4 regions of the Desulfovibrio sp. JC022 genome follow, and region 1 is predicted to be linked to each of the others. Evidence: predicted binding sites of a transcription regulator. Region 1 holds the regulator's gene; each other region holds the start of a gene.
What was found. Region 1 encodes sigma-54, which starts transcription at its own class of promoters, with help from an activator protein. Its sites were predicted from a motif close to CTGGCACGGNNNNTGCTT; they were not measured.
Positions count from the first base shown of each region.

Region 2: a site for sigma-54 is predicted at 2,009-2,026, ahead of FMS18_RS07985 (flagellar hook protein FlgE). Genes of this name have one in related genera too.
Region 3: a site for sigma-54 is predicted at 3,238-3,255, ahead of FMS18_RS11725 (LeuA family protein). Genes of this name have one in related genera too.
Region 4: a site for sigma-54 is predicted at 2,193-2,210, ahead of FMS18_RS00185 (Spy/CpxP family protein refolding chaperone). Genes of this name have one in related genera too.

Region 1 is NZ_VOPZ01000002.1:5,618-11,684, forward strand. It holds gene rapZ (RNase adapter RapZ) at 1-346, opposite strand, end outside; gene FMS18_RS02990 (PTS sugar transporter subunit IIA) at 444-893, opposite strand; gene raiA (ribosome-associated translation inhibitor RaiA) at 897-1,433, opposite strand; gene rpoN (RNA polymerase factor sigma-54) at 1,485-2,900, opposite strand; gene lptB (LPS export ABC transporter ATP-binding protein) at 3,220-3,942, opposite strand; gene FMS18_RS03010 (LptA/OstA family protein) at 4,102-5,727, opposite strand; gene lptC (LPS export ABC transporter periplasmic protein LptC) at 5,742-6,067, opposite strand, start outside.
Region 2 is NZ_VOPZ01000004.1:203,250-209,316, forward strand. It holds gene hslU (ATP-dependent protease ATPase subunit HslU) at 1-936, shown strand, start outside; gene FMS18_RS07980 (lipopolysaccharide assembly protein LapB) at 1,121-1,867, shown strand; gene FMS18_RS07985 (flagellar hook protein FlgE) at 2,124-3,710, shown strand; gene FMS18_RS07990 (ferritin family protein) at 3,789-4,262, opposite strand; gene FMS18_RS07995 (aminotransferase class I/II-fold pyridoxal phosphate-dependent enzyme) at 4,582-6,067, shown strand, end outside.
Region 3 is NZ_VOPZ01000006.1:259,724-265,790, reverse strand. It holds gene nifD (nitrogenase molybdenum-iron protein alpha chain) at 1-1,244, opposite strand, end outside; gene FMS18_RS11740 (P-II family nitrogen regulator) at 1,263-1,637, opposite strand; gene FMS18_RS11735 (P-II family nitrogen regulator) at 1,639-1,986, opposite strand; gene nifH (nitrogenase iron protein) at 2,142-2,969, opposite strand; gene FMS18_RS11725 (LeuA family protein) at 3,294-4,400, shown strand; gene FMS18_RS11720 (hypothetical protein) at 4,397-5,263, shown strand; gene FMS18_RS11715 (AraC family transcriptional regulator) at 5,475-6,067, shown strand, end outside.
Region 4 is NZ_VOPZ01000001.1:35,632-41,698, reverse strand. It holds gene FMS18_RS00200 (ABC transporter permease) at 1-560, shown strand, start outside; gene FMS18_RS00195 (ABC transporter ATP-binding protein) at 569-1,231, shown strand; gene FMS18_RS00190 (Spy/CpxP family protein refolding chaperone) at 1,441-1,917, shown strand; gene FMS18_RS00185 (Spy/CpxP family protein refolding chaperone) at 2,259-2,726, shown strand; gene FMS18_RS00180 (DUF4405 domain-containing protein) at 2,874-3,731, shown strand; gene FMS18_RS00175 (nitrogen regulation protein NR(II)) at 3,747-5,480, shown strand; gene FMS18_RS00170 (sigma-54 dependent transcriptional regulator) at 5,480-6,067, shown strand, end outside.

The DNA.
Region 1 (6,067 bases):
ATTCAAGGGGGTGTAAACGGCGGGTGGTGGCGTATCTACGCACCAATTCCGGCAGACGTGCTTCAAGATAAAGAATACTTGGACGATACCCTTTGGAAGTTAGTTCTTCACGGGTGGCTTCCCAGTCGACACTGAATTCAAGCTGTCGCAGATCCATACCCAGCACCAGCCCACGGTAGGCATTGTCACGAGTATTGAAAAGTTCAACCAGACGCGGAAGCATCCCTGCGGGCAGTCCGTCAACACAGAAAAAACGCAGATCCTCGAAGACTTTCAGAACAGTAGATTTACCGGCACCGGAAAGCCCGGTAACAACAATCACAGGAAAGGAATCCACATCAACCACCCCAGTATCCTCCTTGTACAATAGCCCACAAACAAAATTAGCAATGACCTGAGTTCATTGCTAATCTGATTTTCATTGATTCCGTAAGATTCCGGATCTAGCCGAGACCGAGAAGTTTAAGCAAATCCTGCTTATCCCCGGTATCAATAAACGCCTGCCGGAAAGCTTCATCTTTAAGCTGCCGGGAAATCTGCGCCAGCACCTTCAAATGAGCACCGGCCCCCTGCTCGGGGGCCAGTACCATAAAGAATATCTTACATGGCTGCATGTCCAGAGATTCAAAGTCGACTCCCTCGCTGGAGCGGCCGACAACTACGACAATCTCTTCAAGACATTCCAGTTTACCGTGGGGGATGGCTATGCCATCCCCGATTCCGGTTGTTCCAAGTTTTTCACGATCATTAAGGACCTTAAGGGCATTTTCCACATCCACTTCCAGACCTGCGTCCTTGAGGGTGGAAACCATTTCTTTCAGAACTTCACTCTTATCAGAGGCCTGTAGTTCATGAACAACAAGGTCCTTCGCCAAATTATCAGTTATATTCATCAGTTAGTATCCCGGGTCAATTAAACCGAAATCGCCATTATTGCGGCGGTAGATTACATTTATAGCTTCGTTATCCGCATTGCGGAATACGAGGAATTCATGGTCGAGAGTCTGAAGCTGCTCTGCGGCTTCATCAATACTCATAGGCTTGGGAACAAAAGAGTCGGACTCGACAATTACAGGTTCCCTGTACTCTTCCTCTCCATAGCTGAGAATATCCATACGGGCAGGAGCTGCGTCCTTACGCCTGTGACTTCTCATCTTTTCATTTGCGCGGCGAAGCTGGGCTTCTAGCTTGTCCAGAACCATATCCACGGTGGAATACATGTCCTCGGACACTTCGTAAGCTGAGACATGTAAATGGTCGGAGGTAAAAACTACTTCCGCAACATGCCTGAACTTATCAACTGACAGATTCACCTGCATATCAGTATTGTCAGGGTTGCTGACGTACTTTACCAACTTGGAGAAACGGCTGTTTGCATATTCCTTAAGATGTTCGGATGCGTCGAAATTCTTAAAAGTAAATGCTACGTTCATAAAGAGCCTCCTTAGTAAGGGGTGAATATGCGTTGATTTCTCCGGACTACATTAGAATACCTTTTTCCTCTTGGATGAGGAGAGTATCCCCATTGCAGTCCTGTACTTGGCTACGGTCCTTCTGGCTATATTGACTTCCAGCTTCTCTTTGAGAATCTCAGCAATCTTCTCGTCGCTGAGGGGCTTCTTTCCGTCCTCTTCGCCGATCAACTTTTTGATCGTCGCCTTGACGGACTCGGAACCGACCTGAGATCCGTCATCCAGACCGAGAGCACTATTAAAAAAGAACTTAAGTTCATAGATTCCATGCGGAGTAGAAACATACTTATTAGTAGTGATTCGACTCACAGTGGATTCATGCATCTCGATGTCTTCCGCAACCTCCTTAAGGATAAGCGGTTTTAACTTGGTGACACCGTGGGCGAAAAATTCGCGCTGAAACCTCACTATGGATTCAAGAACTTTATATAAGGTGCGCTGCCGCTGGTACAGGCTCTTCATCAGCCATTGTGCGGAACGCATCTTGTCCTGAAAATATTCCTTATCATCTCCCTTGGTTGATGCCAACGTCTCCACATAAAAAGCATTCATCTGCAATTTAGGAAGACCGTCTTCGTTCAGAACTATGACAAAATCACCATCATATTCATAAACATAAGCATCCGGGCTGACATAGAAAGAGTCTCCACCTGAAAAACTTGCTCCGGGCAATGGATCAAGTGTCTGCATCAGATCAAGGTAACTCTTTAAATCCTCCATGCTGAGCTTGAACTTCCGAGCCAGCGGCTTGTAGCGTTTCTTCTCAAGATCATCCAGATGGTCCCGGACCAACGAGACCAGAATCGGATCATCATCAAGCTTCAATGCTTCCAGCTGGATAAGCAGACATTCCTGCGGAGTCCTTGCCGCCACGCCTACCGGATCGAAACGCTGGATGCGGTGAAGCACCTTTTCCACGTCTTCGATTTCAGCATAGCATGTTTCACATACTTCTTCCAAGTCTATCCGTAAAAAACCTCCCGAACTTAAATTACCCATAAGGCATTCGCCGATGGTCTTTTCTTCGTCGGTAAAATCAGAGAGGCTCATCTGCCAATGCAGATGCCCTTCAAGAGAAGCCGTCTTGGTCAGACGCGTTTCAAATGAAGTTCCTTCTTCATAAGATTCAGACTCGCGGGAAGCAGACTGCTTTGATGTGCTGGAGAATTCACCGAGATAGTTTTCCCACTCGGCTTCCTTGGAAATTTGTGCCTCTTCGGCCGTAGCGGTGCCTGCATCAGCATCAGCAGCGTCAGTTCTCTCCTGCGCTTCAGCTTCTTCAAGAATAGGATTCTCCATAAGCTCCTGATGGACACTATCCACCAGTTCCAGACGGGAGAGCTGCAACAACTTGATCGCCTGCTGCAACTGAGGAGTCATAACCAGCTGTTGAGTAAGCTTTAATTGTTGTCTAAGTTCCAATCCCATATATTCAGGCCACCTTATATTAGTCTCAAACTCAATTTATTTCAGTTAGTTGCACACCAAAGCAATAAAAAAAAATTTTATTAAACCTCAGCCTTGATTTGACTATGCCACATCCCATTACAAGATGCAACAAAGACCTCTGAATTATCTGATATTTAAGGATTTTTTACATACAGAATTTGTATATGAAAAAAGTGTACCAATGTTCGGGCAGACTGTAAATCAACAATGCCAAAATTAATCAAACTTTAGCCCAAAAAAGAGCCGGACTTCAAAAAATGAAGCCCGGCCTGAAAAACAAAATTAGCGTAAAAAACGACTACAAACTAAAACTATCACCCAGATAAAGCCTGCGTGCCTTGGTGTTCTTCACAATATTTTCCGGTGAACCGTTAAGGATAACCCTACCCTCGTAAACAAGATAGGCCCGGTCACAGATGGAGAGTGTTTCACGCACGTTGTGGTCAGAGATCAGAATTCCCAGCCCCATATCTTTCAGTGAAGAAATGATGTCCTGAATATCAATTACTGCGATGGGATCAATCCCCGCAAAGGGTTCGTCAAGCAGAATGAACTTCGGATTGTTAATCATGGCCCGTGCAATCTCAAGACGGCGGCGCTCACCACCGGAAAGATACATGGCCTTCTGGTCTGCCAAACGCAGAATACCCAGTTGGTCAAGCAGTTCATCCGCCCTTTTCGGCACATCTTTACCGGAAAGACCGGTATGTTCGATTATGATTTCAAGATTCTTACGCACGGAAAGTTTCTTGAAAATGGAGCTTTCCTGCGGAAGATAACTGATCCCCTGACGTGCCCGCTCATGCAGGGGCAATCTGGTTATCTGCTTTTTATTAAGATAGACATCCCCGGAAGTAGGTTTGACCACCCCCACAAGCATATAGAATGTTGTGGTTTTCCCCGCTCCGTTAGGACCAAGCAGCCCCACAACCTCGCCCTCGCGCACGGTCAGCCCAATTCCGCGGACGACCTCCTTAGGTCCGTAGCACTTGACCAGTTTCTTGGCGATAATCGAAGACATAACTTCCTTTTTGATGCGCTACGCGCTTTTGATGAAATGATTTTGCCTCCGGCAGCCCTGCCGGGGGCCTCAAACCCTTTGAAAAGGGTTTAAGAATCCCAAACTTTTTTAATAGGGCTTCGCCGCTATAAACGCTTAATCATCATTAAATCATACAGACTAAGGCGAAACATTTTTCGGAGTATAAAAAATAGCCTCAATGGGTTTGTTACCGCCGACAACTTCAGCACGATTATCTTTCAGATAAAACTTAATCTCTTCACCCTGAATATTGTTGGGACCGTCCTGCAACTCGGCATTCCCATTCATATAAATAATGGAATCGCCCACAACATAAGTCAGTTTGTCGCAATGACCTTTGCGGTTGTTCATAACCACTTTAACATTACCACCGGCAACGATCTTCTTGATCTTATCCTGCGTGTCAGTAAGAGAATCACCTTCCGGTCTCAAGTGAGCGGTAAGAGTTTCCGAGGTAAGGGTCACGTCCAAGCGCACGACCTTAACATTACCGGAAAAAGTAATCCGGTTACGGTTTTCGCTAAAAGTCATCTTGGTGGATGTAATCTTGATAGGCACTTCATCCGGCCCGCCGGGCACGCGCTTCTTCTGCGGCTTTTCTTTTTTCACAACCGGAGCTTCAGCTTTGAGGTAAGTACCGAAAACATAACCGACACGCTTCAACTCTTTATCTTTTCCGGGCTTGAAAACAGGATACCATTTACCTTCTTCCTGCCCGACACTGACGGATTCACCAAGTTCAAGTTTGTCCACGATAAGAGACTTGGCATTTGGTTCAGAACGAACATTGAGAACCGCAGTGGCATACATTATTTTAGTCTGAACCGGAGCCAGTAACATTTCGTCCATGGCTTCTTCCATGGCAGCCAACTCACCGCCCCTTTCAATTTCCTGCTTTGCCTTTTTGGCCTTCTCTGCCTTGATTTCAGCCTTACGGGCATCAATTCCGGCCATCTGGGCTTTTTCCAGATTTTTGGGATAAGGAGCAAGGAAAGGCCCCCATGCATACCCCCAGACGGGAGTATCCTTTTTGACCATGGTATCAATGCGATAGAGGGCATACATGCCGCCCTTATCAATCCCAACCTGCGCACGATGACCGGGACTGAGCAGCCCCACAGCCTTTGAAGTGGCCACAGGTTTTTCAATCACATTAATTCTGCGCACGGCATAACGGATGCGAGCATCATCATTAACAATATCAATGTCGCTCTGCTTTACAAACCCAAGAGCATCAGCTTCAGAAACAACTTTTGCGTCAGCCTTAAAAATTGCATACCAGCCGCCTTTGAGGAAGCCGACCTTAACTTTATCACCGGACTTGATCATCCCTCCGGTTGAAGACTTCACTGTCCGCTCCAGATGGTATTTAAGATCCTTGCCCACGTAACGGATATCACCCCAATCCACCAAAGGACTGTCAGGAGCAGCAGGAACAACAACCTTACGGGAAACATAGCCCACAGGTTTCATGTCCTTTTCATCAGAAGCGGGATAAACCGGATACCAATTACCCTGTGCTTTGCCGACCAGAAAACTTTCCGCCGGGGAAAGAACCCATACTACGGCCCCTTTCAAATCGGGTTTTGCGCGTACATTGGCAATAGTCCGGGCAATCTTCAACTCAGACTTTTCATAGGCATGGGCAGATGTTCCAGCCAAAATAAAAACAAGGAAGAACACCGCACAAACAATGGCGGGAGAAAGCAATGCGGATGCGGACCAGCCGCTAAACAATGAACTTTTTTCAGCTATATTAATCAAATGAATGCTCGCTTCTATTGAGGCATTACCACCATGTCCGGTGAAATCAGGGCTTCCATTCCGTCTTCAATCATTATTTCACGGGTGACAAGGTCTACCTTGACCCGATTGGAAGTGATGTAAACGGCAGGACTCTGCACTTTTACATTACCTTCAAGAAAAAGCAGGTTGTCTTTGGGTTTAAAGTCAAGGCGATCAGCCACAAGGCCCATATCACCGTAATGACCTTTAACATTATCCCAGAGCTTGAGGCCTTCACCTTTTTGACTGACCTCACCATGCAAAGCACTGACAAAGACTTCCTTGCGGTCCCGGCCAAGATAATATGTGACCCGGGGTT
Region 2 (6,067 bases), on a different contig from region 1:
TTCTTCAATCCTGCCGCGCCGGAAGAACAGCAGCAGGAACAGCCCACAGCGGACCAGTCCTCCACCCGTGAGAAATTCCGCAAAATGTGGCGCGAAGGCAAGCTCGACGAGCGTGAAGTGGAAATCGAAGTTTCTGTACAGGGCGGCGGCGTGGAAATCATGTCCATGCCCGGTATGGAAGACATGGGCATGCAGGTCAATGACATGATCGGCAAGATGTTTCCCAACAAAACTAAAACACGCAAGGTCAACATTCGCGAAGCTTACGAAATCCTCATCCAGCAGGAATCCGACAAGCTCATCGATATGGACAACGTGGCAGAACTGGCCCGTGAACGAGTTGAACAGGGCGGTATCCTCTTCCTTGATGAAATTGACAAAGTTGCCGGAAACAAGGAAGGCGGCGGCTCTGCCAATGTTTCCCGCGAAGGCGTACAGCGCGATCTGCTGCCCGTGGTTGAAGGCTGCGTGGTCAACACCAAATACGGCATGGTTAAGACCGACCACATTCTGTTCATCTCCGCAGGTGCATTCAGCTACGCCAAACCCTCGGACCTGATCCCCGAGCTTCAAGGCCGTTTCCCCCTGCGTGTGGAACTGACCTCCCTTGATAAAGACGACTTCTACCGCATCCTTACCGAACCGCAGAACGCCCTGACAGTTCAGTACAAGGCCCTGCTGGAAACAGAAAACCTGAACATCGACTTCAGCCGCGAAGCCCTTGAAGAAGTGGCCTTCAATGCCCAGAAATTCAATGAGGAAACTGAAAATATCGGAGCCAGAAGACTTTACACCATCATGGAAAAGATTCTCTCCGACCTTTCCTTTGAAGCTCCTGACCGTTCCGGTGATTCAATTGTTATTGACAAAGAATATGTTCAGGAACAACTGCAAGATGTAACAGAAGACAGAGATCTCTCACGTTATATTTTGTAACAGCTATTATATCTGGATATAATCAACATTAAAGCGGGACAATTGTAACATTGTCCCGCTTTTTTACTGTTTTTTAAAATTGAGGGCCGGGCGGATATGTGCTATATGTCCAAGGCACTTCAGGCCAATACAATTTAACTAATATATTCTAACACATAGTAACACCCCAATTACAGCTAAAAGCATGACTAAAAGCAAAACTCCCCTGCCCAAAATAAAGGGCACTTTTTCCACTAAGCTAATACAGGAAATCGGGACCGGAACGACCAAAAGAAAAGTCATCCAGTCTTTCCTGTACTTTGCAGAGGAAAAGGACAATGGGGAAGTCGGCTTACGCGTACTCAATGAAAACAACGTTCCCACCGGGGAAGAACAGATTATCAGCAAGGAAGAACTGCTGGAATCATTTACCCCGGAGGTTGAGCTATATACATCCACAGTATTTCCAGCCATCCAAAAACTGAACAAATCCCTTGCCAAGGCCGACCGTCAGCGCAAAGAGGGCAACACTTTCACAGCTGAGATGGAATACGGCAAGGCCCTTAATATTGATGAAGAAAACATCAGAGCCAACTTCGGCATAGGCCTATGCTACCTTGACCGCAATGAAGCTGAGAAAGCCACAGACATTTTCAGCAGATTGATTGATCTTGATGCCGCATTTGAAAGCGAGCACAAACATCTATTTAATGATTTCGGCATATCCCTGCGTAAAAACAAGATGTTTGACAAGGCTGTTAATTTTTATTCCAGAGCGGTGGGGTTAACCAATGATGACGAGAACCTTTATTTCAATATAGCCCGCTGCTTGTATGAAAAAAACGATCTCAAAGAGGCTCTTAAAAACGCTGAGAAATGTCTGGAAATCAATCCTGACTCAAACCCCGCAAAGAAACTTAAGAATTACCTGAGTAAAAAAATTTCCGGCTGATCCAAATTTCCAATTCATAGCAATAAGTCGAGCTTTATCGATAGCCAGAGTCCTTCTTAATTCAATATTAAGAAGGACTTTTTTTCCTCTTCTGAACACACTGTCAGCTAACAAACCCTTGATATTGCTTAATACAAACTTTAGGCACGCCCCTTGCTTAAGTACAGGTGACCGGATTTTTATTCCGGGCCACAGGTTAAACAGGTGCAGGCGGAGTCACAAATATAAATGCCGCACCTATCTAAGGAGTTTACTCATGGGTTTCAGCTCAATGTACACAGCCGCGACGGGCGTGAAGGCACACGGAACACTGCTACAGCAGATCGGTGCCAACCTTGCCAACGTCAATACAACTGCCTACAAGAGCGGCGACACATTTCTTGAAACACTTGGCAGCTATAGTTCGGCCAAAGCCAACTCCGGAATCGTATCCGGGGGCAGCAATACCGCCGGACAGATCGGGCTGGGAACAAGGGTTGCGAGCACCAGAATAAATTTCAAGGAAGGTGCTTTCGAGAGCACTAATTCCAGTACTGATCTTGCTATCGGCGGACAGGGATTTTTCCGTGTGGCCGAAGCAGCATCAGGAACCAGTCACTACACCCGCGCAGGCAGTTTCCATTTTGATAAAAGCGGCCAACTGGTGGATACCCATAACAACGTTCTTCAAGGTTACAAAATAGATGCGGATGGCAATATCGGCACAGCATCGCAGAACATAGTCCTGCCCATGAAGGAAGAGACTGATGCCACAGGCAAAAAGGTCATGGTTGTAAAGTCAGACCCCAAGGGCACTGATTCAGTGAATATGCGCACCAACCTTGACTCCGGGGCTGTGGACAACAGCGAAAACGCGGAGTCCCCGTTCTTTTCTCTGCTCAGCGAATGGGACGGTACAAGCGATACGCCGCTCACCGCTGATAAATATGAATACAACAGCTCCATACAAATTTACGACGATAACGGAAACAAGCACGATCTGGTGGTATACTACGACAAGGTCGTAAATGATGGCGACAGTTCCGACAAAAGACACTGGGAATATGTTGTGACCGTACCTCCGGGTAGCGATGCCGGTTCGCTGAACGGCACTTCCGGCGCAGGACTGGTCATGGCCGGGACACTTACTTTTTCCGGGGACGGAACCCTGCTCAATCAGAGTGCCTTCACCCTCGCCGCCGGATCAACTGACGGCAAGGACCTCAGCAACTGGGAGCAGGCTTCACTGAACAGCAATGGAGCACCTACCTTTAATGTTACCCTCTCGGGAGCAAATGGAACGGCAACTGCCCAAACCATCTCTGTTGATATGGGAATAACTTCCGGCACAGACACATGGACTACCACAGGTATGACCGCAGCTGACGTCGGCAGCAACGCAGCATCTCTTCCGGGTATGAACGACGGGAAGATTAATGCCCTTGCCACCACTGATTACTATGGTTCATCCTCAACAATCAGCCAGTCTCAGGACGGATTCGGAGAAGGTTACCTCCAGAACGTGGCCTTCAATTCCGATGGTATCATGAGTGCCCTGTTTTCCAACGGGATGAGTACGGATCTTTACCAGGTCAACCTGTACAATTTTAAAAATGAGTACGGCCTGCGCAGGGAAGGCTCCAACTACTTCTCCGCCACGCAGGATTCCGGTGAGGCTATTCAAGGTGTCGCCCGTAAAGAAGGACTCGGTTCAGTGGTAAGTAGTAGCCTTGAAACATCAAACGTCGATCTGGCGGAAGAATTTGCCTACATGATCCTGACCCAGCGCGGTTTTCAGGCCAACTCCAAGGGAATAACCACCACAGATTCGCTGATCAACACTGCACTTGGAATCAAGAAGTAATCCAAAAGGTTAAATAACAAAAGACAAAGCCCCTTCCAGCAAGCTGAAAGGGGCTTCTTCATGTCTTTACATTGCGAACTAGCTGAGTTTCTCAGCCAGCATGCGCAAATGTTTACGCTCTTCGTCAATGCATTCTTCAACAAACTTACGTTCAGTGTCGGGAACCATTCTTTTCAACTCGGTAAAAAGAAGGATGGTGTCCTTCTCAAAACGCATAGCAGCGCGCACAGCCTGCTCAAAATTGAAATCCTCATCCTTAAATGCCGCAGTGTAATCAAAATTAAACACATCGTGGGAATCCACAAGTGCCATTACATACTGGGTATATTCTTCATAGTCGCTTCCCGGAGGAATTTCGATGGAACCGATGCGATCACGCATATCCCTGAAAAAAAGCTCATGCCGGGATTCTTCTTCTGCAAAAAATTCAAAAAATTCCTTTGCAGCGGGATCTTTTGCCTCATCTGCGGCCAGCAGATAAAACGCCTGCCCTTTCTGCTCAATACGCATTGCAAGTTCTGCCACTTCATTGGCACTGAAAAAGGTAACCATATGTACACCTCGTTAATTAAAAAACTTCCTGTGGAAATCGATTTATCATGATTTATCTTGGACAAATCAGCCTAATCTCTGCAAACAGATGGTCATTGATTATTAATATTAACCAGAGTTTCCAAAAGCGCAACCGTATTAGGTTATATTTTTAAGGATCAACCTTTGCCATTTTTTCCATTCAATTATATAAAAAGATAATGGATTTCTTCTTTAAAAAATTGCACAAATATACTTTAACCGACAAGCTATGGTTTACGTAAATAAAGTTTCTTGAAAACAACCTACATATAAATACATTTGCCCAAGGGGAGAAAGAATGACTGATGATTTGCAAGAAGACGTAGCACTGCAACATTTTGTGGAACAATCGCTGGACAAACTGGACCAGATTGAAAATGTGCTGATAGAAATGGAAAAAATGACCTCCCCATCACCTGCTTCGGTTGCGCAGGTTTACGGGATACTGGTTTCCCTGAAAGAAAGTGCTTCACTGCTGGAGCTGACCAACATCAGTACAATTGCCGGTAAAATTGGCCAAGTACTTGATCAGGTCTTTAAAAATGAAATTGAACTCAGCAACGATCTGCTGAACATCATTATCGATTCATTTGATAAACTTAATGAAATCGTCAGCAACGCAACTCTGAGCGAAGGCTACGATATCCGCATTATCACCCTGCCCCTTGAGATGTACTCCAAACCCGAATCAGCACCTGCTCCGAAATCAAGCAAACCTCAAAAAGCAGCACAACCAGTTGCGGAGCCCGAACCAGCCCCCCAACCAAAGCCTGCTCCGAAGCCGGAACCTGTAGCCAAAACAGAGAATGTTCCCGCACAAGAAAAGCAGCATACCGAAGAGCCAGCCGCAACAGCCAAGTCAGACACAAAGCTCAGTCCTGCTGCATTCCGTAAAAAATACGGAATAAAAAAAGATATGGACCTTGCCAGCAATGCCAATCCGTTGGGGGTTTCAAAAGCTGTCTCCAACGCCATCGTCAACATGGCCAACAATTGCTGCGCTTTTGAAAACGGCTCCACAGACAGCCTTAAGTTCGGTCTTGCGAAACGCCACGATGTGCCGGAAGAATGCGTACTCATGGCAGGAGGAGCGGTTGAAATCCTTGATCTGGCCCTGCGTTTATCCGCCATGCCCGGTAGTGACCATGTCCTCAGCTATGAACACGGCATGCCCGAATACAGCAGTGTTGCAGCTCTTTGCGGGGTAGAACTTCTGCGGTTACCCAGAGGGCGAAATTTTACACCGCCGCTGGACCAGCTGGTAACAACAGCCAACGAGAACACCGCCGCAGTAATCATCACCAACCCTGATGTTCCTTCCGGCTATGGACTTCCGGCTGAAGAGCTGGCCACCATGTGCAATCTGCTGCCGGAACGGACCCTGCTCATAGTGGATGAAAGGTCTGTTGAATTTTCATGGCCCGAAGATGATTACTCCATGGTTAATTTTCTGGAAAAAGCTCCCAACCTTGTTATCCTGCGCAGTTTTTCATGGTCTTTCGGGCTCAGGGGAGTGCGTCTAGGATACGCGCTCATGAGCCGTGAAAAAGCGCAACAATTCGAAGAATCCAGACTTCCGACTCCCATCAGTCCCCTGAACGTAGGCGCAGGACTCGCAGCACTCAACCACAGCGAGTTCTACTATTCCACCATAGCCCTGATCATCAGGGGCAGGGAACGCGTCCAGAAGGGACTGGAAGAACTGGGCTGCACTGTCTATCCCAGCCAGAGCAACTTCATCATGTTCAGTTCACCCATGCCGGCAAAGGAACTTCATGGAAAAA
Region 3 (6,067 bases), on a different contig from region 1:
TCATCAGCTACAACTTCGATTTCTTCGATGTTACGGGAGTCCGCATCAACTTTGATTTCCGGGATTACGCGGCGTCCTTCGTAGTCATCGCGGTGTCCGAATTCGTAACCTGCGGAAAGGGTCTTCATGCCCATTTCATTGAACAGTTCCTGATAGTGGTGAGCGCGTGAGCCACCCACAAACATCATGGCTGTTTTGCCTTCAGTGCGGGAGCGTACGTCTTTGGCAATTGCTTCCACTTCGGGCATCTCTTCAGCAATCACAGCTTCAATCTTTTCAATGAGTGTTTTGTCGCCGAAATATTCGCCGATTTTGCGCAGGGATTTGGCTGTTGCTTCCGCGCCGATGAAGTTCACCTTGATCCAGGGGATGCCGTATTTAGTTTCCAGCATATCCGCCACGTAGTTGATGGAGCGGTGACACATTACACAGCTCAGGTCCGCGTGCTGTGCGGATGCGAACTGGTCATATGTGGAGTTGCCGGAGAAGGTGGCGATGTTGGTAATGCCGCATTTTTTGAGTACGCGGTCGATCTCAAAACCGTCACCGCCGATGTTGTATTCGCCGAGCAGGTTGATTTTGTATTCTTCTTTGCGCGGTTCATCGTTTGTTCCCACCAGATGAGTGAAAACTTCGTTGTTGGCGATATGGTGACCGGCGGACTGGGAAACACCCTTGTAACCTTCACAGGAGAAGGCAAAAACGTTGCAGTCGCCGAATTTTTCTCTCATCTTTTTGGCAACGGCGTGAACATCGTCACCGATCAACCCCACCGGACAGGTGGAGAAGATACAGATGCCCTTGGGATGAAAGAGGTCGTATGCTTCCTGAATGGCAGCTTCGAGTTTCTTTTCACCGCCGAAGATAATGTCCTGATCCTGCATGTCGGTTGAGAAGCAGTAGGGCATGTAGTTTTCACCGTCAGGGCCTGCAGAGGTCTGGTTACGGCGGGTCAGCCAGGAATAAAATCCGCAGCCGATGGGGCCGTGGGTGATGTTCACGATGTCGCGGGTGGGGCCCATGATAACGCCCTTACAGCCTGCATAAGTGCAGCCGCGCATGGTGATGATACCGGGAATGGTTCTGACGTTGGCGACGATTTCAGGCGGTGCTTCGCTTTCAGTCGCTTCGTTGATCATAATCTGTTTGGCGCGCTTGCGGGCAACTTTCGGCGGATACTTCTTCAGAAGTTCTTCCTTGATGTCCGCCGGGTCCCACTGCACCACTTTGGTCTTGCTACTCATAATAATTCTCCTGAGTGGTTAGGCGATGGACTTCGCGCCTGTTTCTCCGGTTCTGACCCTGACAGAGTCGCCTACGGGGCAGACGAATATCTTGCCGTCACCGGGTTTTCCGGTTTTGTTGACTTTGATGATCTCTTCCACCACTGCGCCTACTGATTCTTCGGGAACAACAGCGGTCAAAATACGTTTGGGGTAGAGCTTGCCTTTTTCACCGAGGACTGCGGCGGCTTCTTCGTAGCCTTCTTCCGCGCCCTCAAGTACAGTAGCGTTTACAAAACCTTTTCCGCGGCCCTGTGCCTCGTGGGCGAAGAAAGCATCTATGCCCGCTTCGGTGAGGGCCTCTTTGGTGCGGTTCATCATGTTCATCCGCACAACTGCGATGACCTCTTTCATGCTATGCCTCCTCTGCCGGAGCCGCTTCGTTGATGCCGGAGCTGATGGTGTAGACGTCTTCAACTTCGGTTACGAAAATCTTACCGTCACCGAATGCGCCTTTTGCTCCGGATCTTGCCGCGTCCATTACGGTGTTGATTACAAAGTCTTTATCTTCAGCCTTGACCACGCTCATGAGCATGGTTTTGGGGATTTCGTCGTAAGTTACTTCGCCGATTTTGATGCCGCGCTGTTTACCGCGGCCTGCAACGGAATATTTGGTTACTGCGGGGTAGCCGTTGTCCATGAGCGCGGCCAGTACGTCGTCCGCTTTTTCCGGTCTTACAATTGCTCTCACCATGATCATGATATTTCTCTCCTTGCTCTGCTATTTGATGCGCTGTGCGCTTTAAGAATGGATTGATTTTGCCTCCGGCGGCTTAAACCCTTTGAAAAGGGTTTAAGAATCCCAAACTTTTTTATTAGGCTTCGCCGCTTTGTGTGGAGGAGGTGGGGGAATTTCTATTATGCTTCCATGAGTCCGTAATCGAGGAGCAACTGCTCCAGTTCTTCGATTTCCAGCGGGGTGGGGACAACGAACATTTCGTTTTTGTCGATGGCATCGGCGAGGCCCATGTAAGCGGTGGCCTGCGGTACGCTGTCGTCCCATTCGATTACGGTTTTACGGTTGATTTCCGCGCGCTGTACGTCATTGTCGCGGGGGACGAAGTAGATCATCTGGGTGCCCAGCTTTTTAGCCAGCTCTTCGATCATCTCTTTTTCGTTATCAACGTTACGGGAGTTGCAGATCAGGCCGCCGAGGCGTACTCCGCCGGATTCCGCGTATTTCATGATACCTTTGCAGATGTTGTTGGCTGCATACATGGCCATCATTTCACCGGAACAGACGATGTAGATTTCTTCGGCCTTGCCGTCGCGGATGGGCATTGCGAATCCACCGCAGACAACGTCACCGAGTACGTCGTAGAATGCGTAATCAAGGCCTTCAGACTCTTCGTATGCGCCGAGGTTCTCAAGCATGTTGATGGATGTGATGATACCGCGACCTGCACAGCCGACTCCGGGTTCCGGGCCGCCGGATTCAACACACCATGATTCACCGAAACCGGGTTTGCGGATGTCCTCAAGTTCAACGTCCTCACCTTCTTCACGAAGGGTATCGAGAACTGATTTCTGGGCCAGTCCGCCCAGCAGCAGGCGGGTGGAGTCCGCTTTAGGGTCACAGCCTACGACCATAACTTTGCGGCCCATTGTTGCCAGTCCGGCTACAGTATTCTGGGTGGTGGTGGATTTTCCGATTCCGCCTTTTCCGTAGATTGCTACTTTTCTCATTTTTTTTTCCTCCATGTGGTTTGGATTGTTTTCGTGTTGCTGATTCTCCTAAGGCAATCCGTGTGCCAAACTTGTTTTTGTATCGTAAGTAACTGTATTTGATTGGAAATGTGCCTAGGATAAAGAAAAATTAAGACATGCGAAAAATGTAGATTCTTATGAATGCTCTGCACAAAATTGTAGGAAACTACATTTTCGTAGGTTGCGTATGGAGAAGGAAAAGTAGGGGATGTTATATAAATTAAGGTAGATAGGATGGCAGGGCTGTTTGGCACCGATTATGCTGTATGGATTTTGAACTATTTAATCCATCTGGAGTACATAATGTTGATCGATACCACCCTGCGTGAAGGCGCACAGTTGTTCGGGGCTTATTTCAATCTGGAAACCCGCAAGCGCATCGTATCCTCACTTATTGATATGGGCGTGGATGAGATAGAGCTGGGCTGGGTCGGCCAAGATGATCTTACGGTCTTTGCTGCCCATGCCCGCACTCTCGGCGGAGATACGGAATTAAGTGTCTGGTCTCCCTGCCGGGAGAAGGCTATTGAAACAGCGGCGGAGCTGGGGCTGCCCCGCATTAATATCGGGGTTCCGGTTTCGGACCTGCACATTGAGAAACGTTTAGACTCGGACCGTCAGGATATTTTGCGTAAGCTGGCTGCGGCAGTGCGCAGGGCTAAAGAATGCGGTTTTGAATACATTTCCGTGGGCCTTGAGGATATCTCCCGTGCTGATGGAGATTTCGCCCTTTCCATGGCCCTGCATGCCGAGGTCTGCGGGGCTTCGAGGGTCCGCCTTGCGGATTCACTGGGGCAACTGACTCCCCTTTCCATGGAAAAACTGGTCAAGGAATTCAGAGCGAAGCTGAATATTGATATTGCCGTGCACTGCCACGATGATTTCGGCATGGCTACGGCCAATTCATTCACCGCCCTTGAGGCGGGGGCCGATTACGCGGACTGTTCGGTCATCGGCATCGGCGAGCGTTCCGGCATTGCCGTCACCGAGGAACTGGTGGCCCGTTTGGCTCTGCGTGAGGGTAACACCCGCTACTCCACCGCAGTGCTTAAGGAAGCCTGCATGCTGGTGGGCGCGGCAGCCAAGGTTGCCATCCCGCGCACCAAGGCTGTAGTCGGCACCGATATTTTTGCCTGCGAATCAGGGCTGCACACCCATGCCCTGAGCAAATCCCCGGAACTGTTCGAGCCTTACGATCCAGATTCAGTGGGTACGGCCCGTAAAATGGCCGTGGGCGGCAAGAGCGGGCGGGCAGCGGTGCGCAATGCCCTTGATGAATACGGTATTGATTGCGGCACGGACTCCCTTTCCACGCTTACCGAGGCCGTGCGCCAGCTTTCCCTGCGCCTTGAACGGCCTCTGACCCGCAGTGAATTTATCAAGCTAAATGACGAGGAGGTCTACACATGAACACCTTGAGACGTCTCTATCTGACTGAGGTCGGGGAATTGATTGCCCAGCACACCACCGATGATTTGCGCCGCAAGACCCTGCAGCCGGTCCAGACCTATGCCAACGGCACGGTTAAATCCCTGCCGTTGGAAGAGCGCACCCCGGTTTTTACCCCGGTGGGGATAATTGAAGCTGAGATGGTTACATTTTATAAGTCCGGTAAGCTGAAGCGGGTTTTTCCGCTTAACGGGAAGCTGTCCGGCTACTGGACACAGGAAGATGAAGGCAAGCTTGCCGAGCCATTGACCATTGACACTCCGGCTGGTCCGCTAACAGCCAAAGTCATCAGTCTTTGTTTTTACGAGGATGGTGGATTGCGTTCCATGACCCTTTGGCCGGACGAAAATATTGCCGTGCAGACTCCGGTTGGTGTCATCAGAACCCGTGTGGGCATCAGCTTCAGTCCGGGAGGGCGCATCCGTTCTCTTGAGCCTGTCGAGCCGGCACCGCTGCAAACCCGCATCGGCAAAATCACTGCTTTTGATTCCGATGCAGTAGGCATCAATGGGGATTTGAATTCACTGGTTTTTGATAATCAAGGGCAGGTTGCTTCTCTGTGTACCACTTTAAGCATGGTCACCGCCCGCCACTATTCCGGGGCGGAGTTCCTTTTTGTGCCTGAATGCCGTGAATCTTTATGCTCTGAAAGTGAGCGCGAAATGGTGCCCATGCGTGTGGTCTTTGATGATCAGGGTATGGAACTCAGCGTGACTCCTGACTCAGAGCCGTCTTATGTGGATTTTGAAGATTATGAAATCAGTACTGCGCCGTTTCTGCCGCAGCTGGATAACTTGTCGAATGGGCTGATTTGTTCGGTTTGATGTTGAAATATTTAGTTTAAGATGACGTTTCGTTCCAGAGAATTACCCTGCAAATAAAGTTAATATCCGATTCGCCTAACAATATCGCCCCATTAGGGAGAGGGATAAGTTAAAAGTATACTCCACACTTGACAGTTAAGTAGGTTAACTATATTCGTAAGGAAAATGAAATTCAAACTCAGTTAGGGTTTGCCGAGTCAGGAGTGGAGTAATGGAAAACAATACGCTTTCCGCTATAAATAAAGGTTGTTGGGGAATCGAAGATGCCTCATCTAAAAGTGCTGTCCGTGCATTTGAATCTGTAAGGGGGGATGGGGCAGCGGAACCTCCTGTCTGGCGGGAAATGGAGCTTCGTCCCGGATTGCGGCTTAGTGCTTTTGAAGCCGCTCTTTTTAAGGGTTTTTCTTTCAGCTACCACAAGAAAAACAATTATATTGATTTTGGCTTTTTCCTTGAAGGATCAATCATCAACAATATGCATGAAACTTCCCTCGGGCCTTTGCGGGTGGAGAATTTACCCGGTAGCGGCGGTTTGGGTTTTTTCCATGAAATATCGGGTGTTGTCGAGTCTACAGTTGAGGGGCGGGCGAGGACCATCCATTTGCATATCAGCCCTGAACTACTGCACGAATTGCTCTGCACGGATATGGATTCAATTCATGATGATTTGAAAGGGGTGTTGGAAAATCGGAATGCAAATGAGTTTTTTATCCATCATACCATGGACCCGGCGGTGCAGGCCGCGGCTAATGAATTGTTTTACGGCTTTGTTGGTGACAATTGCAGCAGGCTTTATCTTGAAGG
Region 4 (6,067 bases), on a different contig from region 1:
GTAACAGCGTAGGACGGCCCGGAGCCGTTCATTTCATTGAAGTAGCCGCACTATGTGCCGGATGCCCCATTGATGAAATAGTACAGCAGATCGTCAAAGTAGTCCCCGGTGCGGAAGTGAAAGCCCTGCAACATGTGGTTAAGCAACGCATGTCCGCCATCAGCTTTGTAAATCAAATGGCTTGGACTGTTAGCGGAGTGATCCTGCTCACCGCCTGCTTCATGATCGGACTTTCCATTTTCTCGGCAGTAAATGAACGCAAAACCGAAATCGGTCTCATGCGCTCGCTGGGATTTTCCACAGGATCGGTCTTTTCCATCTTCTGCCTTGAGGCACTGCTCATGGGTTGTATCTCAGGAATTCTAGGTTATCTGGGTGGTTTCTTTGCCAGCGGAGAAATCCTCAAGAACCTGAATATGGGGGAAGCAGAAATAGTTTTTGACCCACTTGCCTTCGGAATCACTTTTCTGGCTGTTTCAGGACTGGCTGTTCTCTCAGCCACTATCCCGTCACTTCGCGCTACCCGCGTTGATCCATCAAGAACCCTTGTTTCACTGTAAGGACAACTATGCTTAAAACAGAATCAATTACCCATAGTTATGGTGAAGGTCCCACAGCTGTAACTGTACTGGACGATGTTTCAATCACTATCCCTGAAAATGGATTCACCTCCATTGTCGGCCGCTCCGGCTCCGGTAAATCAACCCTGCTAAGCGTTATCTCCAGCCTGCTCCGCCCTGAACAGGGAACAGTTTACTTCAAAGACCGTGAAATAACTTCTCTGTCCGGCTCTGAAATCGACAGGCTCAGGAAAGATGAATTCTCCATTATCTTTCAGTCGCACCACCTGCTCCCTTACCTGACCGCCCACGAAAATGTACTCCTGCCCTTTCTGGACAGTCTGCGACCAGCAAACGAACAACTGCTGGAGCACGGACGGACCTGCCTTGAGCGGGTCGGCTTAAAGGGTAAAGAGAACCGCCTTCCGGGACAGCTTTCCGGGGGCGAGCAGCAGCGGGTAGCCATTGCAAGAGCTCTCGTAAAGTCACCCTCAATCCTCTTTGCCGACGAACCGTGCGGCAGTCTGGACAAAGCTACAGGCAATGAAATCATGGGAATCCTTCAGGATCTCAATGATGAGGGATTGACCATTGCCATGGTCACCCACGAGCGGGTCCATGCCAGCATGGCTAAGGATACTATTTTACTGGAAGACGGCAGAACTCTTTAGAAACATTAAGTTTTATAAGTGCATTTTTACATTTATAATGCACAAGATGTGCAGGCTTGCGCAGATCTTTGCATATTCATTTTCAGACTAAAAAAGTATACATTTAACCATAAATTCAAAAGGTTTAACATCTTACGTAAAATGGCACGGCCTGTGCTTTAGGAGAATTACGAGACAACAAGAACTCATACAACTCCAAGGAGAGAACCATGAAAAAGAAAATCGTGATTCCCGTAGTAGCAATTATGGTAATGGCCATGGCCGGAACAGCAATGGCCCGCGGGGGCAACCACAGAAACGACCACAATGGATACCATAACGGTCCCCGCCAGATCTTCGAACAGCTTACCCCTGAAAAACAGCTGGAAGTAAAAGCCATCTTCCAGAAGCATCAAGACGAATTCCAGACCATCAAAACCCAGATGTGGGCTAAGCGCACCGAATTGAACGCACTGGTCGATTCCGGCAAGGCCGACCAGAAAACTATCAGCAAGCTGGTCAAAGAAATGGTAGAACTCAGGACCAAGGGCTATGACCTCCGCAAACAGGTCAATGAAGAACTCGAAGCAGCCACCGGCATTGATATGCCCATGCGCGGTTTCGGAGGCGGTCGCGGCTTTGATGACGACGGTACCCGCAAAGGACGCAGACATAACAATGACAATAGAGGGCACTGGAACTCTTAAGCTAGATAAATAATTTCATCATCCCCTGCATAGAAATAGAACACTCCTTCCCCCTGTTATAAGGAGGCCCCTCCCCGGGCCTCCTTTTTTAATTTTAATAAAGTACTACCAATCTCTTTCCACGCTTTAAATCTGTCATCTTCTAGAAGATTTAAGCTTAATGCAGGTGAGCGTGCACTTCTTGTGCAATCACCTGCACATACACTTTGCACTTACACCTATCCCAACTCTTGCACAAAACAGCATAACACACTGATTATACTAACCTTCCAGTTTTGGCACGCCACATGCTTTATGACAGACTGAGAGGGCAACAACTTTTAACCGCATCAGGAGATCATATGAAGAGAAAAACTCTGATTCCGCTGATCGTCGTGCTGGTTCTGGCAGTAGCTTCTGTCGCCATGGCACGCAACGGTTACCGGAATACCGGCTACCACAATGGTAACTGGGCTGCATATGAGCAACTGACACCTGAAAAACAACAGCAGGTGCAGGACATCATCAAAAAATATGAATCCACATTCCAGACCCTGAAAAGCGATCAGTGGGCAAAACACACTGAACTCAACGCTCTGGTAGAGTCCGGCAAAGCAGACAAGGATACCATCCATGCTCTGGTAAAGGAACTCACCGAAGTACGGAATAAGCTTTACGCAGAACACAACAAAATGGCTGAAGAAATAGAAAAAGAAACCGGCCTGACCTTCCCGCCCATGGGGCAGGGATTCGGTAAGGGCGGCAGAGGCTGCGGTAACTCTCGGCAGGGCAACTGCCCCGCCGGCGGATGTCCGGGCCAAGGTTCCTAAAACCCTTTAAATAACGTTCATCTACACTTAATTACAGGAAAACGGGTAAAAAGGAGGACTGCTTGGTCCTCCTTTTTTTATTAAATAATCTTCCACATTCAGGACTATTTAAGCTACTAATATCAGAGCAAATCAAAGGAGAATTGTATGTTTAGAAAAATCACATCCCTGACCAGCTTCTTTTCGTTCATAGTCCTGATTATTACCAGCGTAGTCCTATATATTGTACCACAGGGCCGCGTAGCCTATTGGGCGGACTGGACCCTTTTCGGCCTGAGCAAGGAACAATGGGGCGACATCCATATCTGCACCGGAGTTCTTTTCCTTGTTATCTCCATCCTGCACATCTGGCTGAACTGGAAGCCCATCCTCGCCTACCTCAAGAAAAAGGCCGGGGATGCAAATTTCACCTCACCCGCATTTTACATAAGCCTTGCCATCACACTTTTCGTGACCTTCGGTACTTTGGCCGAATTGCCGCCTATGAAGCAGGTATTGGAATTCAGCAAATACTTTCAGGCCAGAGGCGAAACAAAGTACGGCATCCCTCCATACGGGCACGCCGAACTCAGCCCGCTGCAAATTTTCTGCAAACGCATGGGACTTGATGTGGACAAAGCTGCGGCCTCCATCAGAAATGCCGGAATCGAACTTGAATCCACCAAAGAACCCATCAAATCCATTGCCAACAAGGCTGGTCTGACCCCCAAGGAAGTTCATGAAATCATCCTTAAAGATCAGCCCGGCAAAAAAAGTTCCGTAAAAAAAGATACCGACAGTGCTCCACAAGGACAGGAACAGTCCCACTCTGCGGGAACCGGAACCGGAATCGGGCGCATGAGCCTTGAACAATATTGTGCGAAATTTAATCTGGACCTGAACACTTCTTTGGGGATTCTGCGCGAAAAGGGTGTAGTTATTGACAAAGACACCCCCATCAAGGAAATTGCGGGGGCACTTGGCCTTGACTCTCCGCGTGCCATAAGCACCCTGCTCAATCCGTAAACAGAACCGGACGAAATGGAATTAAGCTCACAAAAATCGCATAAGCTGCCTCTAGCTCTGGCACTTCTGGCCCTGATACTCCTCGGGGCCGGAAGTTTATACCTTACATGGCACAACCTGCGCCAGATGCACCAGACGGTATTCGAGCACATGCTGCTCTCCGCACGCTCCATTGCACGCGGACTGGATATTCAACTGGTGGAAGGAGCCAGGCGTATGAGACAGCCGGGAATGCACAACAGACGCATGCCTGATGAGCTGTTGCCTGATGCACGTGAATTATTCAGGGAAATGGTCGCACAGGGAGACCTGCTTTATATCGCGCTCTACGGGCCGGACCACAAACCCATGCTGGTGGTAGAACAGGACGGAGACAACAACCCTGCCTACGTACCGCCCTCCGGTCTATTCAACATGATCACCAAAATGCGTGAATCCAGCACTCCGGTCATGATCAAGGGCAAAGCAGCCCTGCTTTACGGCACTGTGGGCCAGCCCATTCTGCAACGGCTGTACGGTCACAAGAGACGCGGATTCATGCCCCCGCAGGAGCGGGAGACTTATCTGCTGCTGGGACTGAGCGCGGAAAAACATTTGCGCCAATTCAATCAATACCGCCGGGCCGCACTGCTTCAGACCGGATATATTTTTCTGGCCGGACTGGTCCTCTGGCTGCTGGCTGTGGCCTATTTTCAACGACGAGAAGAAGGAAAAAAACTGACCCGGCTGGAACGATTTCAAGCCAACCTGCTCGACAACATGCCCGATGGACTGCTGACAATCTCCACGCAGGGAGCCATCCTTTCGGCTAACGGTTCCGCGCATAAACTTCTGCAAAGTCCGGCAGATGAAGTTCTAGTAGGCAAAAACTGGAACGATTTTTCCTACGAATCTTTGCAGAATTTCAAACGGGGTAACGTTGTCTGGGAACATGTCCTGCTTGGCGGCAAGAACCTTGAGCTGATTTTCTTACCATACTTTGAAAGCAGAAAAGAACAGCGGAACATGATCATTATCCGCGACCGCACCGATATCGCCGGACTGGAAGAAGACCTTTACGAAGCCCGCAGACTGGCCTCCATCGGTTCACTGGCAGCCGGAGTGGCCCATGAAATCCGCAATCCTTTAAGTTCCCTGCGCGGATTCGCCCAGCTCTTTGCGGATAAATTTCAGGATGAACAACCTTACGGTACTTACGCAACCACCATGCTCACCGAAGCGGATCGTTTAAACAGAGTAGTCACCGACCTGCTTTACCTTTCCAAACCCCATGAGCTGAACCCCGAATCCCTTGACCTGTATAAACTCTGCGAATCCATGCAGACCCTCATGGGCTTTGATCTTGAACACAAGGGAACTGAGTTGCAGAACGAACTTAATGCCGAGCGCGTATATGCCGACCCGGACGGAATCCGGCAGGTGTTGCTCAACCTGCTGGTCAACAGCCTTGACGCGGTTCCCTCTGAAAACGGCAAAATATCGATCATTGCCGAAGAAACCGAACACGGGGTCTGGATCAGCGTCTGTGACAATGGTCCGGGCATGCCCGAAGATATACGCAAACACGCCCTTGAACCATTTTTCACCGACAAGCCCAAAGGAACAGGTTTAGGGCTTGCTATTGTCAATACAATCATGCGCGGCCATAATGGACGGGTTACTATTTCCGAACCGGACACCTCCGGACCGCTGGACGGTACCTGCGTAAAGCTATTCTTCCCAAAGCCGCGTAATGAAGGATCTGAATAATGAATGCCATAGGAAAAAACGTACTCATAGTTGATGATGAACCGTCACTGCGCATGCTCATCCGGGCTGTGCTGGAAAGTGACGGCTGGAATGTGCATGAAGCCCAGTCCGGTGAGCAGGCCCTTGAAATGCTGCCCGGACTGACCTTGAACGCGGCCCTGATCGACATGCGCATGGAAGGCATGGACGGTATGGCCCTGCTGGGAGAATTAAACAGCGTCATGCCCGGACTTCCGGTGATCATGCTTACCGCATACGGCAATGTGAACTCCGCAGTGGTGGCCATGAAACACGGTGCCTTCGACTACCTGACCAAACCCGCAGATAATGAAGAACTGAAGGCGGTCATGACCAAGGCCCTTGATTACTCAAGGCTGGTGGATGAAAATGAGAAGCTCAAATCCGCTGCCGGAGCCACTGAAGAAATGATCGGCAACTCACAGGGCATGCTCCATGTAAAGGACCTCATTGAACAGGCCGGACCTTCTGAAGCGACCATCCTTGTGCTTGGTGAATCCGGCACAGGTAAAGAACTTGTAGCCGAAGGTCTGCACCGGGCCAGTCTGCGGGCGGACAAACCGCTGATC